Regions from separate parts of the Vreelandella vilamensis genome, predicted to be linked through region 2. Evidence: predicted binding sites of a transcription regulator. Region 2 holds the regulator's gene; each other region holds the start of a gene.
What was found. The regulator sigma-54, encoded in region 2, starts transcription at its own class of promoters, with help from an activator protein. The targets are predictions, from matches to a motif close to TGGCACNNNNNTTGCTNT.
Positions count from the first base shown of each region.

Region 1: QC823_RS14440 (NCS1 family nucleobase:cation symporter-1) is a predicted target of sigma-54. The motif match lies at 1,437-1,454, and genes of this name have one in related genera.
Region 3: QC823_RS14040 (urease accessory protein UreD) is a predicted target of sigma-54. The motif match lies at 2,182-2,199, and genes of this name have one in related genera.

Region 1 is NZ_JARWAN010000029.1:16,045-21,092, reverse strand. It holds gene QC823_RS14440 (NCS1 family nucleobase:cation symporter-1) at 1-1,382, opposite strand, end outside; gene QC823_RS14435 (nitrilase-related carbon-nitrogen hydrolase) at 1,906-2,772, shown strand; gene hydA (dihydropyrimidinase) at 2,806-4,245, shown strand; gene QC823_RS14425 (NAD(P)-dependent oxidoreductase) at 4,285-5,048, shown strand, end outside.
Region 2 is NZ_JARWAN010000004.1:87,790-92,837, reverse strand. It holds gene QC823_RS03750 (PTS sugar transporter subunit IIA) at 1-218, opposite strand, end outside; gene hpf (ribosome hibernation-promoting factor, HPF/YfiA family) at 223-531, opposite strand; gene QC823_RS03740 (RNA polymerase factor sigma-54) at 618-2,036, opposite strand; gene lptB (LPS export ABC transporter ATP-binding protein) at 2,496-3,266, opposite strand; gene lptA (lipopolysaccharide transport periplasmic protein LptA) at 3,280-3,792, opposite strand; gene lptC (LPS export ABC transporter periplasmic protein LptC) at 3,789-4,370, opposite strand; gene QC823_RS03720 (KdsC family phosphatase) at 4,376-4,924, opposite strand; gene QC823_RS03715 (KpsF/GutQ family sugar-phosphate isomerase) at 4,957-5,048, opposite strand, start outside.
Region 3 is NZ_JARWAN010000027.1:11,992-17,039, forward strand. It holds gene urtC (urea ABC transporter permease subunit UrtC) at 1-525, shown strand, start outside; gene urtD (urea ABC transporter ATP-binding protein UrtD) at 522-1,358, shown strand; gene urtE (urea ABC transporter ATP-binding subunit UrtE) at 1,358-2,056, shown strand; gene QC823_RS14040 (urease accessory protein UreD) at 2,257-3,141, shown strand; gene QC823_RS14045 (urease subunit gamma) at 3,158-3,460, shown strand; gene QC823_RS14050 (urease subunit beta) at 3,499-3,819, shown strand; gene ureC (urease subunit alpha) at 3,816-5,048, shown strand, end outside.

The DNA of each region.
Region 1 (5,048 bases), on a different contig from region 2:
CAATTCATGGTGCCCGTTACGAGTGATAGTAATGTGAGCGCTACTGGTACAACAAAGGCAATAAACCCTGCATTATTCACAGCGGAATAATCTTGATTATCCAAATACAGGCTAGAGAGATTCAAACGCTGCTTTTTTATCAAAAAGTAATCTACCGCCATAATGCCTGCAATTGGGCCGAGTAAGCTTGAATAGCCGAGCAGCCAATTGGAATACATCTGTTCAAGCGATACCCCCGGAGGGATCAAGCCTGCTTTTTGAAGTAGGTCATAGCCCATTAACAACACCCCTACGGCTCCGGTCATTAGTACGCCGCGAGTTTGATTAATTATCTTAGGCGCAATGTTCTGAAAGTCGTTGGTCGGCGATACAATATTCGATGCGGTATTGGTCGAGATCGTGGCGATAATAATCAGTAGCATCGCCAGCACGACCCAAAATGGATTGTCGATAAAACCAATAAGCCGAACCGGGTCAGCCACGGTTTGCCCGACGAGGGTCTCGGATGCTGCAGTCATCACCACTCCCAGCGACGCAAAGAAAAACATCGTCAGCGGCAAACCAATTACTTGACCTACAATTTGGTCCTTCTGGCTTTTGGCAAAGCGGCTAAAATCTGGAATATTAAGCGACAAAGTGGCCCAGAAGCCGACCATTGCGGTGAGACCAGCAAAAAAATAACCATACACAGAGGCACCTTCAGGACGCGATGGTGGCTGTGCCAGAAGCTCTGTCATTGAGGTGTGGGGCCATGCCCACACCATCAAGCCAATACCCACCGCCAATAACAGCGGCGCGGCCAAGGTTTCTAACCACTTGATCGACTCTGCACCACGAATCACCACATAAAGATTCATCGCGCCGAAGACAAAGAAGCCAATTACTTCGCCCACACCACCCAGTGCGGCCCACGCCGGTATAAGTTCTGAAAGCAGCAAATGAATAGCCAGACCGCCAAACATGGTTTGAATACCAAACCATCCGCAGCCTACCAGCGCGCGCACCAAACACGGTACGTTGGAACCCAAAATACCAAACGACGAGCGCAATACCACGGGAAAAGGAATACCAAACTTCGTGCCAGGAAAAGCATTTAATGTCAGTGGCAATAGCACAATGACGTTGGCCAAGAAAATGGCGAACAGCGCCTCCCCTACACTTAGGCCAAAATAAGCGGTTAATACACCTCCCAACGTATAAGTCGGCACGCAAATTGCCATGCCCACCCAAAGCGCAGCGATATTCCATTTGCTCCAGGTGCGTTCGCGCGCTTGGGTCGGCGCAATGTCCTGATTAAAACGTGCACTGTTGCGAACATCGTCGCCCACCTCCAGCTCTACTAGCCCTTCTCGATCTACCATTTGAGACGTTGTTTTGGTCATGCTTGCCTCCTCAGCAATGCGTTTATCAGAAAATCTCACGGTTACTGAAATTGCTAAGCAATAAGCATGCCTAAAGTTACGGCATCAACACTTAACTTATTGATAAAAAAGCTGTCTTCAAGGACAGGAATTTTCCAGTTGGCTTTATAGCTGCTCATCGAATTCTGAAAAAAGATAAGTGCGACAAAATAAATTTCAATTAAAAAATATTTGCACCAATTTTAAGCATTTTTAATCAATGAAACCTCTTTTTTAATTAATTAACTTATTGATTTAAATGAATAAAATAAAAGCACCAAAATGAAACAAGCCGTCACCAAAATAGTGAAAAACAACGGCACCGAAATAAAAGTTCTTATAATTCAATGCATTGCAAAGCAATCAAAAAATAATCTTTATCCTCTTGCTAAGCTCAAACGTTAAGCGCTATTTTTAATAAAAGCTGTCTTATCTGTCAGCTTTATAGGTGGCGCTCAAACCCAATTAAAAATTGATGTCTCGTTAAGATAAGAGGAAAAATTGTATGCAAAAGATGAAAATCGGCCTGATTCAAATGGGCCTAAAAACCAGCACTGACTTGGAACCCGTAGCGATTCGTGACGCCATGAACGAAGCACACCTACCGATGATTGAGAAAGCGGCGGAACAGGGCGTGCAGGTGCTTTGCTTTCAGGAAGTATTTAATCAACCCTACTTTTGTCCCAGCCAGGACGGTAAATGGTACGCCGCCGCTGAGAGTGTACCGGAAGGCCCGACCTGCCAGATGATGCAGAAGCTGGCAGCCAAGCACCGCATGGTAATCATCGTTCCCATCTATGAAGAGACCGAAACCGGCATTTACTACAACACCGCTGCGGTGTTTGATGCCGATGGCAGCTACCTGGGCAAATACCATAAAACACATATCCCTCAAGTGGCTGGTTTTTGGGAAAAATTCTTCTTTAAACCGGGCAAATCCAACTGGCCGGTATTTGATACCGCCTACGGCAAAATCGGTGTGTATATCTGCTACGACCGCCACTTCCCAGAAGGTTGGCGAGCATTGGCGCTCAACGGTGCCGAGGTGATTTTCAACCCTTCCGCGACAGTGGCAGGGCTTTCCCAATATTTATGGGAACTTGAGCAGCCTGCTTCCGCGGCGGCTAACGGTTGCTTCATCGCCGCAATCAATCGCGTGGGAACCGAAGCACCGTGGAATATCGGTGATTTCTACGGCTCCAGTTACATCGTGAACCCACGCGGCAAAATCGAAGCTCAGGCAAGCGAAACTGAAGACGAGCTGCTGGTGCATGAGATCGACTTAGACATGGTGCGGGAGGTACGCAACAACTGGCAGTTCTTCCGCGACCGTCGCCCCGAGACCTACACCCGTCTCACCGACGGCGAATAAGCCCTCTCAGTCAACGCTACTCAGGAGCAAACCATGAGCCTATTGATCAAAGGCGGCACCGTCGTCACCCATGCCGATACCTACCGCGCCGATGTGCTGTGTGTTGACGGTAAAATTCACGCCATCGGCACCGATTTAGATGTTCCAGCCGATTGCGAGATTGTCGATGCCAGCGACCAGCTGGTGATGCCCGGCGGTATCGATCCGCATACTCACATGCAGATGCCGTTTATGGGCGCGGTGGCCAGTGAGGATTTTTACACCGGCACCGCCGCCGCCATGGCGGGTGGCACCACCACCATTATCGATTTTGTGATTCCAAGCCCAGGCCAATCACTCTTAGAAGCCTTTGAAACATGGCAAGGATGGGCAGAAAAAGCCGCCACCGATTTCGCTTTCCATGTGGCAATTACCTGGTGGGACGAGAGCGTTAAAGAAGAGATGGGTACGCTAGTGCGCGAGCATGGCGTCAACAGCTTTAAACACTTTATGGCCTACAAAGGCGCGATTATGGCCACCGATGACATCCTGGTGGAGAGCTTTTCGCGCTGTCTGGAGCTGGGCGCGGTGCCCACGGTTCACGCTGAAAACGGCGAACTGGTTTATCACATGCAGCAGAAGCTGCTGGCTCAGGGCATTACCGGGCCAGAAGCTCACCCCCTCTCCCGTCCGCCCCAGGTAGAAGGCGAAGCCGCCAGCCGAGCGATTCGCATTGCCAGCACACTCGGCGCACCGGTGTACTTGGTACACGTTTCCACCAAAGATGCTGTGGATGAAATCGCCTACGCCCGCCAACAGGGCCACCCCGTGTTTGGCGAGTGCTTAGCGGGTCACTTATTAATTGACGACAGCGTTTATCAGCACCCGGACTGGGCAACCGCAGCCGCTCATGTGATGAGCCCACCCTTCCGCCCCAAAGGCCATCAAGAAGCGCTGTGGCACGGCCTGCAATCTGGCAACTTGCAAACCACCGCCACCGACCACTGCTGCTTCTGCGAAGAGCAAAAAGCTGCGGGTAAAGATGACTTCACCAAGATCCCCAACGGCACCGCCGGGGTGGAAGACCGCCTCGCGGTGATCTGGGATGAAGGCGTGAACAGCGGCAAGCTCTCGCCCCAGGAGTTTGTGGCTATCACCTCCACTAACACGGCCAAAATTTTCAACCTCTACCCGCGCAAAGGCGCCATTCAAGTGGGGGCGGATGCCGACATTGTAGTGTGGGACCCTAACGGTACACGGACGATTTCTGCCAAAACCCATCACCAAAACGTCGATTTCAACATTTTCGAGGGCAAAACGGTTCGCGGGATCGCCCGCCACACGATTAGTCAAGGGAAATGGGTATGGCGCGACGGCGACCTACGCGCCGAGCGCGGTGCAGGCCGCTATTTAGAGCGCCCCGCCTACCCCGGCGTGTTTGAACTGCTCGCCAAGCGTAATGAGCTCAACGCGCCCGTCGCGGTAACGCGCTAATCCGCCCTCACTGAAGTACAGAGCAATGGAGAAACGACCGTGACCCATTCACTTGATCATTTACCCAGCGCAAAAGAGGTCGGCAGATACGACCCAGCGACGCTGGACAGTAACTTTAGCGACCTGCACCCACCGCTGACACCACGCCAAGCGATGATCGAAAGTCAGCGCTGCCTCTACTGCTATGATGCACCCTGCGTTGAGGCGTGCCCGTCGGAAATCGACATCCCCCGCTTTATCCGCCAAATCAGCGAAAGCAACATCAACGGCGCGGCGGAAACCATTCTAGAAGCCAACATTCTTGGCGGCAGCTGTGCCCGCGTGTGCCCTACTGAAATCCTCTGCGAGCGCAGCTGCGTGCGCAACCACGACGCCGAGTGCCAGCCGGTGCTCATCGGCCTGCTCCAACGCCACGCCACCGACAATATGCAGTTTGAGAGCCACCCGTTTAAGCGTGCCGCCACGACTGGCCGTCATATTGCCGTGGTAGGCGCAGGGCCTGCCGGGCTCTCCTGCGCGCATCGCCTCGCCATGCTGGGCCATCAAGTGACGATTTTTGAAGCCGAGCAAAAGCCGGGGGGGCTCAACGAATACGGCATCGCCCGCTACAAAATGACCGATGACTTCGCCCGCAAGGAAGTCGAGTTTTTGCTCGAAATCGGTGGCATCGACATCCAGTACGGCCAGCGCTTAGGCGATAATCTCACCCTCGACACCCTGCACCAGCAGTATGACAGCGTCTTCCTAGGCTTGGGTCTTGGTGCCAGCCGAGCGTTGGGGCTCACCGGGGAAGATGCCCCTGG
Region 2 (5,048 bases):
CAGTGAGGACTGCGCGCGTGAGGAATGGCTACCCCATTACCGATGCCCGTGCTGCCAAGCCGCTCACGGCTTATTAGGCGGCTGAACACTTCTTGGCTATCAAGGCTGGGCGTGTTTTGGGCGATAAAGGTGCTGAAGAACTCCAGCACCCTTTTTTTGCTGCCCCCAGGGACATCGTAAAGCACGCGCTCCGGGGGGAGTATCGTTTCCAATGTCATTAGCTTACCGTGCACCAGCGCCTTGGGCGCGTGCCTGTGCTTTTTCTTTGTGTTTGACGAGTTGGCGATCAATTTTATCCGCCAAAGCATCGATAGCAGCATACATGTCGATATCGGTTGCTTCAGCGTGCAAATCTGCACCGGCTGCATGAAGCGTGCATGCGGCTTGCTGGCGCTCTTTTTCTACCGACAACGTCACCTGAACGGTTGTGATATTGTCATAGTGGCGCTCAACACGAGCCAGCTTTTCGTTGACATAGTCACGCAAGGCGTCAGTCAGTTCTACATGATGACCGGTGATATTGACTTGCATTGACGTACTCCTTATCTATCGGACTGTCTTTCGATTGTAACCCTTTTTTCTATTAAGCAAAGCCCTTTACGGCAGATTCCGATTAACTAGCGTAATCGGCGTCGTTCACTCGAAGAGGGAATGCCCATGGCTTCGCGGTATTTCGCGACGGTGCGACGTGCCACGTTAATATCTTCATGACTCAAAAGCGTGACGAGTCGACTGTCCGATAGGGGTTTTTTCGCCGGTTCTTCCTGTATTAGCTTTTTGATTCGTGCGCGAATTGCTGTGCTGGAGTGGCCTTCACCCTCTTGACCGCCGCTGACTTGGCTAGAGAAGAAGTACTTTAGTTCAAACACACCGCGCGGCGTATGCACGTATTTTTGCGTTGTGACGCGTGAAATCGTGGATTCGTGCATCTCAACAGCTTCTGCAATATCGGCCAAGATCAGCGGTTTCATGGCTTCCTCGCCGTACTCAAGAAAGTCAATCTGGCGCGCAATGATCTCGCGTCCTACGCGCAGCAAAGTATCATTACGGCTTGTTAGGCTTTTGATTAGCCAGCGGGCTTCTTGCAAATGTTCTTTGAGAAATTGGTTGTCTTGGCTTTTGTCGGCACGCTTGATCAAGCTAGCGTAGTCGGGCTGAATGCGCAGCCGGGGCATGGCGTCAGGGTTGAGGGTTAAATGCCAGCCTTGTTCATCATGGTGAATGACCAGATCGGGTATTACATAACCGCTTTCGGCGTTGCCAAAGGTGCTGCCCGGACGTGGGTCAAGACTTCTGATGAGCTGTATCACGTCATCGAGCTGCTCGTCATCGAGGCTTAGGCGGCGTTTTAACAGGCGTCGATCGTCACGGCCGAGCGCTTCTAAAAACTGCCGCACTAGCCTGCGAGCCGGGATTAAAAGGGGGGTATCGTCGGGTACGGTGGCAAGCTGTAACATCAAACATTCGCGCAAGTCGCGAGCAAACACACCGGTAGGTTCAAACTGCTGGAGGCGAAGCAAGACGCTTTCGATATCACGCTGGTTAACTCCGTCCACGTGCTGGTGGCGTAATCCATCGCGTAGTTCGTTAAGTGGCTGCAGCAGGTAGCCATTATTGTCCACGGCGTCGATCAACGTTTCCGCGATAAGCTGCTCGCGTGAGCTAAAATCCGTCATTGCCAGCTGCCAGATCAGGTGGCTTTGCAGGCTTTGGTTAGGCGTGTCACGTTCAAAATCGTGGGCATTGCTGCCCCCACTTAATGCGCTACTGAAGTCTTGATAGGTATCTGACCATTCACTATCCACGGAGAGTTCGCTGGGGATGTTGTCCTCCCAGCCAGCTTCTTTCTGCTCGATGATGGCTTGCTCGCTGAATTCCTCTTCTTGCTCGAGCATCGGATTGGCATCAAGTGCTTGCTGAATTTCCTGGCGAAGTTCCAGCGTCGAGAGCTGCAATAGGGCGATGGCCTGTTGCAGTTGAGGTGTCATCGTTAGCTGGGTACCAACACGCAGTTGAAGGGACGCTTTCATGACCATTCGCAGGTAACCACTACACTAGAGAAAGGCTCCACACTAAGGCCCGTTGAACCTGTGTGCAACTAGCAATAAGCATGCCGCCTGCAAAATACGTGCCACGATTTTGATTGATGCGGGGATTATCCGACAGCGCGTAAAATCACTTCCTGAGTCGCGAAGCGCGAAGGGAGTGGATACAAGCGTAGCATCCATCGGTTGCCCTTGCTGTCTGTTTGCACAGTGCTATACTCCTATCGTCAACACGACCTACCGAGGGGCACTCGGGAAGTATACGTCTGTGGAGACGATGTGAGACCTGGGGGATAGGCGTTGGTTCGTCACCGTAAAAATCCCCATGGGATTTTGCGGCGATAACCAAGCCATTCCCTCGGGCAATCGTCTTTGAAGCAGAAATCAGGAAGGTGACGACCTGGGAATCTCCATCCTGAAACGCGCCAGCACTGAAGGGTGGAGAGGATGTCAAAGGCGGAAATCATCGCCGAGATAGACTTCACGTACTTCTTGATTATCTAAAATCGTGTGCGGTGAGCCGCTCGCAATAATATGGCCGTCGCTAACAATATAGGCGGTATCGCAAATATCCAGCGTTTCGCGCACATTGTGATCCGTGATTAATACCCCAATGTTGCGTGCTTTTAGCGTGCGAATAATCGATTTAATGTCACCGACGGAAATAGGATCAACGCCGGCAAACGGTTCATCGAGCAGTATAAAAGCGGGTTCCGTGGCAAGCGAGCGGGCAATTTCCACTCGGCGACGCTCTCCGCCGGAGAGACTCATTCCTACGTTATCGCGGATATGGGTGATATGAAAATCGTTTAACAAGTGTTCAAGGTGTTCTTCGCGCGCCGCATGGTTGAGGTCTTTGCGGGTCTCTAAAATCGCCATGATGTTATCGGCGACTGAGAGCTTACGAAAAATTGAGGCTTCTTGAGGAAGGTAGCCAATGCCGGCGATTGCACGTTCATGCATGGGTGCGCGGGAGAGATCCCGTTCATCAATGCTGACCTTTCCCGCATCGGCTTTCACCAGCCCGACGATCATATAAAACGATGTTGTTTTGCCTGCACCGTTAGGACCGAGTAGCCCGACAATACTGCCCTGTGCGATATCGAGGTTGATATCCTTAACCACCCGGCGGCGTTTGTAGCTCTTGGCCAGGTGGCGTGCACTTAATGTTTTGCTCGGTGTTAGCGGCTGGCTTGTCGCGGTAATATCGTCAAAAGACACCCGGTTTCTTCTCCTATTCAGACGACTGCTCTGGCTGTAGCGTCATGCGAATTCGCTGGTTGTCGCTACCCTCAACGTTGGAGCGAGCTTGGACGACTTCGCGGTCAATAAAATATTCCAATCGTCCACCGGTAAAGCGGTCACCTGCTTGAGTCAATTCGGCGCGGTCAATGAGCTCAATGCGGCGCTCAGCAAGGTGATAAACAATGCGCCTTGCGTGGCCTTCCATCAGTGCTTCTTGTCCATCGGGGCGGTGTCGCATATAAGCGCGATTACCAATGGCCGTGGCACGCGATAGCTCGCCCGCTTCATTGCGTATAATTTCGACCTGGTCACCGCGAAGTTGCATTTCCCCCTGGCGAATCTCGACATTGCCGCGATAAACAGCAGTGCCAGCGCGCTGATCAATGTCTAGCTGATCAGCTTCAACTTCAACAGGGTCGCTAGGGGCTGCGTAAGCCGTGCTTGCTGATAAGCCTAGCGCTAGCGCCAACAGTGAACCATAAAGAAAAGCGTTGGCTTTCATGGGGAGTCCTCGTCAAGGGCTACTACGGGATGATAGCCGCGCACATTACCCGTTAAGCGCAAGGCGTCTAGGTTGAGCCATACCTCCATGCGCTGGGCTTGCATGTGTTGTGGCGGCTGCTGCAAGCGCACGGGGGTGTTGCTATAAGCGTAAGCGGTATCGCTATCGTAGTGTAATTGCTCGGTTTCAAGCTGCCAGTCTTCCTCTGGGGCGCGAATTTGTGCGTTGTCCGAGAGTATCAGATGCTTTCGCTGGTCAATGGTGCCGCGTTCCGCACTGGCATGCCAACGACGTTGCTGGTTATCAAAAAGTGTCGCTTGAGGGGCGACGAGTTGCGTGATGGTACGTTCGGGCGTGTGCGTTAATTGCGCTGTCCTAAGAACTTGATGACGTTCACCGCTGTTATCAAAAAGCGTAAGCGTGGCGTTTTTCACCACGTGGCTAGGTTCTTGCGCTTGGGCTTTTGGGTCTAGGACAACGGAATCGCGGTCATAAAGATCCCACCACGCTAATAGCGTGCCTAATCCAACAACAAGCGCTAGCAGTAAAATACGATTTTTGAAGCGCTGAATCGGCATGGGTATCACGCAGAGGGCAGGCCGTGTAAATAGGTATCCACTACTGCACCCCAGTGCCCTTGAGCATCTAATAGTGTATCGCAGACTTCACGCACGGCACCGTGCCCGCCCAAGCGTTCAGTGACCCAATCAGCATGTTTGTGCATGTAATCTGGGGCATTAGGCACTGTTATGCCGACGCCGGCTCGCTTGATCGCGGCTAAGTCGGGTAAATCATCGCCGCAGTAAGCGGTTTGGTCTAACTCGATGCTCAGTCGCTGGCAAAGGTGACGCAGGGTGGCAAGCTTATCTTCGCAACCTTGGTAAACGTGCGAAATACCAAGTGCCGCTGCCCGTTGGCTTACCATGGGGGAATCTCGCCCAGTGATGATGGCGACGTGGAGGCCGGCACGCTTGAGGAGTTTTAGCCCGTGGCCATCTAAAGTGTGGAACGCTTTAATTTCCATTCCGTCGGCCTGAAAGTAGAGGCGGCCATCGGTTAAAACGCCATCAACGTCAAGAGCAAGTAAGCGCACACGGCGCAACTGATCAATAAGTGGGACAGGTAGGGTCATGTAGCCTCCATAAAAAGTGACATCAAGGGCCGTTAAATAACGCCACTGACGAGTAAGTCGTGCATGTGGAGGGCGCCAATGGGGCGCTGCTGCTCATCCACAACAGCAAGCGCTGTGATTTTGC
Region 3 (5,048 bases), on a different contig from region 2:
ACCACGCGCCTGGGGCTTTTCCTCGCCACCGGCGTGGCGCTGGCGTTGGGGTATCTATTATGCCGGGCGATTGTCACCAGCAAGCTTGGCCGAGTGAGCGTGGCGACCCGCGACGCCGAGGCGCGCACGCGTTTTCTCGGCTACCGCGTTGAGCGTTTTCAGCTGTTTGTGTTCGTGGTCTCCGCGATGCTCGCAGGCCTGGCCGGCGCGCTCTATGTGCCCCAGGTGGGAATTATCAACCCTAGCGAGTTCTCGCCGATTTTCTCTATCGAAATCGTGCTGTGGGTGGCGCTGGGCGGTCGCGCCACGCTCTATGGCGCGGTGATCGGGGCGCTGTTGGTGAACTACGCCAAAACCGTGTTCACCGGGGTGATGCCCGATGCCTGGCTATTCGCACTCGGTGCCATGTTCGTGCTGGTCACGGTCTTTTTACCCAAGGGGGTGGCGGGGCTTTTGGCCTACCGCGTCAAGCGTAAACGCAATGATCCAGACGATAGCGCGAAACCCCAGGAGGCAACCGTATGAGTTTGTTAGATTCCCTGGCTGATCGTGAGCGGGTGTTTGATTTTCTGGCGCCGCCGACCTCCCCGGTGGACGTGCGCCACGGCCCGATTCTGTACCTGGAAGATGTGACCGTAAGCTTCGATGGCTTCAAGGCGATCAACAACCTCAACCTCACCATCGACGATGGCGAGCTGCGCTGCATCATCGGCCCCAACGGCGCGGGCAAGACTACCATGATGGATATCATCACCGGCAAAACGCGGCCCACCGAAGGCAGTGTTTGGTTCGGCAGCCGCCATAACCTGCTCACTATGAACGAGCCGGAGATTGCCAGCCTGGGTATCGGGCGCAAGTTCCAAAAACCCACCGTGTTTGAAGCGCTTTCGGTGTTTCACAACCTGGAATTGGCGATGGCCGCCGACAAGCGCATTTTCCCCACGCTTACCGCCCGCATGACCGGCGAAATTAAAGACCGCATCGACGAAGTGCTGGAAACGATTGGCCTGACTGAGCTGCGCCACCAGCCTGCGGGCATTCTCTCCCACGGCCAGAAGCAGTGGTTGGAGATCGGTATGCTGTTGATGCAGCGCCCGCGCCTGTTGCTGGTGGATGAACCCGTGGCGGGCATGACCGAACAGGAGATGGAGCGCACCGCCGAGCTATTAACCGGGCTGGCGGGCCAGCAGTCGGTGGTGGTGGTCGAGCACGACATGGGCTTTGTGCGCTCGATTGCGCGTCAGGTGACGGTACTGCACCAAGGCAGCGTGCTGGCCGAGGGCAGCATGGATCAGGTCTCAAGCGACCCGAAGGTGGTTGAAGTATATTTGGGTGCTGATGACGAGGAGGCCGCCTGATGCTCGCGATAGAAAAGCTCAATCAGTTCTACGGCGAGAGCCATACGCTCTGGGACTTGGATCTGGATGTGCCCAAGGGGCAGTGTACCTGCGTAATGGGGCGCAATGGGGTGGGGAAAACCACGCTGATGAAAGCGATCATGGGCGAAGTGGCGGTGGCATCCGGCAGCATTCGCTATGCAGACGATATTGCCCTGACGAAAAAGCCCATCGAGGCGCGCTCGCGACTGGGGATCGGTTACGTGCCCCAGGGGCGGCAGATTTTCCCGCTGCTCACGGTGGAAGAAAACCTGCGCACGGGGCTTGCTGCCCGCGGTGATGGAGTGAAAAAAATCCCCGAACGCATCTATGAGCTTTTTCCCGTGCTCGAAGAGATGAGGCATCGCCGCGGCGGTGACTTATCCGGTGGGCAACAGCAGCAGCTCGCCATCGGCCGCGCGCTGGTGATCGAGCCCAAGCTTTTGATTCTCGACGAGCCGGGGGAGGGTATTCAACCCAATATCGTCGCCCAGATCGGCCAGGTGATCCGCCGGCTAATCAAGGAAGACGGCCTCACCGTGTTACTGGTCGAGCAGAAGCTGCCGTTCGCGCGTAAATACGCTGACCAATTTGTGATCATGGACCGTGGCCGGCCGGTTGCCAAAGGCGACATTGGCGAGCTCTCGGATGAGCTGATCAAACAGCACCTGACGGTGTAGGGCCCCAAAACCGTGCGCATTCCTTTTCTCGGCGCGCCAACGTGGTGCGCTGAGCCTTTTTCTGCTGTTTATTTTTAGTGTTCAACAGGCTGAAAATAAAGATAAAAATATTAAATTCACCATTTTGGTACAGCGCTTGCTGCTTACAAAGCATCTTGTTTCGATAGCCACGCTATTTTGGCCACTTCTGCGAGCTTGCGATGAATCAGTGCGTTACGGCCCTACCGTCTTCCCTGTCCGGCCACCGTTTCGACCGTGAACGGCACTGGGCGGCGGCGCTTACTCTCACCTTCGCTCAGCGCCATGGCGCTACCCGGATGATGCGCGCGCGCCACCATGGCCCGCTGCGGGTGCAGCGCCCGTTTTACCCGGAAGGCCGCGGTGAGGCCTGCCACGTTTACCTGCTGCACCCGCCGGGTGGGCTGGTAAGTGGCGATGCGCTGACCATTCAGGCCCATGTGGAAAGCGGCGCCCACGCGCTATTGACGACGCCAGCCGCCAATAAGCTCTATAAAGCCGACAGCCAGGGCGTTGCCTGGACCCAGCACACCCAACTGAGCGTTGAAGACGGCGGGGCCCTTGAATGGCTGCCCCAGGAGACCCTTGCCTTTGACGGCTCGCGCGGCGAGCAGCGTACCTCGATTGATTTGCACGGCAGTGCGCGCTGCCTGGGCTGGGAGGTGATGGCGCTGGGCCGTCCGGCAAGCGAATTACCCTATGTTTCCGGGCGTATCGAGCAGCACTTCCGCTTGACGCTCGACGGCAAGCCGCTGTGGCTGGAACGCCAGCCGCTCGATCCTTTGCACCCGCGCTTTACCGGGCGCTGGGGGCAGGGCGGTGCGACGGTACAAGCGACGCTCTGGGCAGTGGGCATAGCCGATGCGGCGGGTGCCCTCGAGGCCCTGCGCGAAGCGCTTCCCGACACCCCACGCTGGGCCGTCACCGTACGCCACGGCGTGCTGTTACTGCGCTACCTGGGCAACTCACGCAATGAAGCCTGGGCGATTTGCGAGCAGGCCTGGCATCTGCTGCGCCCCCGTTGGATCGAACGCGCCGCGCATACGCCGCGTATCTGGCTGACCTGATTTTCAAGGAGACACCATGGAACTGACCCCGAGAGACAAAGACAAGCTGCTGCTGTTTTCCGCCGCCCAGCTTGCCGAGCGCCGTAAAGCGCGCGGGTTGAAGCTCAATTACCCCGAGGCGGTCGCGCTGATCAGCTTCGAAATCATGGAAGGTGCCCGCGACGGTCGCAGCGTGGCGGACCTGATGAGCTACGGCCGCGAGATCCTGGGTCGCGATGACGTAATGGAAGGGGTGGCCGAGATGGTCGACGAGGTACAGGTGGAAGCCACCTTCCCCGACGGCACCAAGCTGGTCACCGTCCACACCCCGATCAACTAGTTATCAGCAACCAGGAGGCTGCCATGATTCCCGGCCCAATGATTCCAGGACAGTATCAGTTAAAAGACGGCGATATCGAGCTGTGCGTGGGGCGTGAGTGTATCAGCGTCGAGGTGGCCAATACCGGTGACCGGCCGATTCAGGTGGGGTCGCACTATCATTTTGCCGAAGCTAACCCAGCGCTGGTGTTTGACCGTGACACGTCACGTGGTTACCGCCTGGACGTCGCGGCGGGCACGGCGATTCGCTTTGAGCCCGGCCAAACCCGCGAGGTCACGCTGATCCCGTTTGTGGGCCGGCGTCATATCTATGGCTTTCGCGGCGAGGTGATGGGTGCGCTCGATGGAGGTAAGCAATGAAACCGGTTAATAAGATCAGTCGGCAGGCCTACGCCGACATGTACGGCCCCACGGTAGGCGACCGCGTACGGCTGGGCGACACCGAGCTGTGGATTGAAGTCGAAAAAGACGCCACTCACTACGGCGATGAAGTGAAATTCGGCGGCGGCAAGGTGATCCGCGACGGCATGGGCCAAAGCCAGCGTAGCGACAACAGCGTGATGGACACGGTGATTACCAACGCCCTGATCCTCGACTGGTGGGGCATCGTCAAAGCCGACGTGGGGATCCAGCAGGGCCGCATTGCCGCGATTGGCAAAGCCGGTAACCCGGATACCCAGCCGGATGTCGAGATCGTCATCGGCCCCGGCACCGAGATCATCGCCGGCGAGGGCAAGATCCTGACCGCAGGCGCCTTGGATGCCCACATTCACTTCGTCTGCCCGCAGCTGGTGGAAGAAGCGCTGATGAGCGGCATTACCACCATGCTCGGCGGCGGCACAGGGCCAGCGACCGGCACCAACGCTACCACCTGCACCCCAGGTGCTTGGCATATCGGCAAGATGCTCCAGGCGGTGGACGATATGCCGATGAATATCGGCTTTCTGGGCAAGGGGAATGCCAGCTTGCCAGAGGCGCTTGAAGCGCAGCTCGAAGCCGGCGCCATGGGCTTGAAGCTTCACGAGGACTGGGGCACCACGCCCGCCGCCATTAATAACTGCCTGAATGTGGCGGAGAAATACGATGTGCAGATCGCCATTCACACCGACACGCTGAACGAGTCGGGCTTTGTGGAAGACACTTTGGCGGCCTTTAAAGAACGCTGCATTCACACCTACCACACCGAGGGGGCCGGGGGCGGTCACGCGCCGGATATTATCACCGCCTGCGCGAAGCCGTATGTGCTGCCGTCGTCCACCAACCCAACGCGGCCCTACACCATCAACACCATCGACGAGCACCTCGATATGCTGATGGTGTGCCACCACCTGGACCCCAATATTCCGGAAGACGTGGCGTTTGCCGACTCGCGTATTCGCCGGGAAACCATCGCCGCCGAGGATATTCTCCACGACCTGGGCGTGATCTCGATGATCGCCTCCGATTCCCAGGCCATGGGGCGTGTTGGCGAATCCGTCTGCCGGACCTGGCAAACGGCCCACAAAATGAAAGTGCAGCGCGGCCTGCTGCCTGAAGACGAGGCCCTGGGCGCCGATAACTTCCGGGCCAAGCGCTACATCGCCAAATAC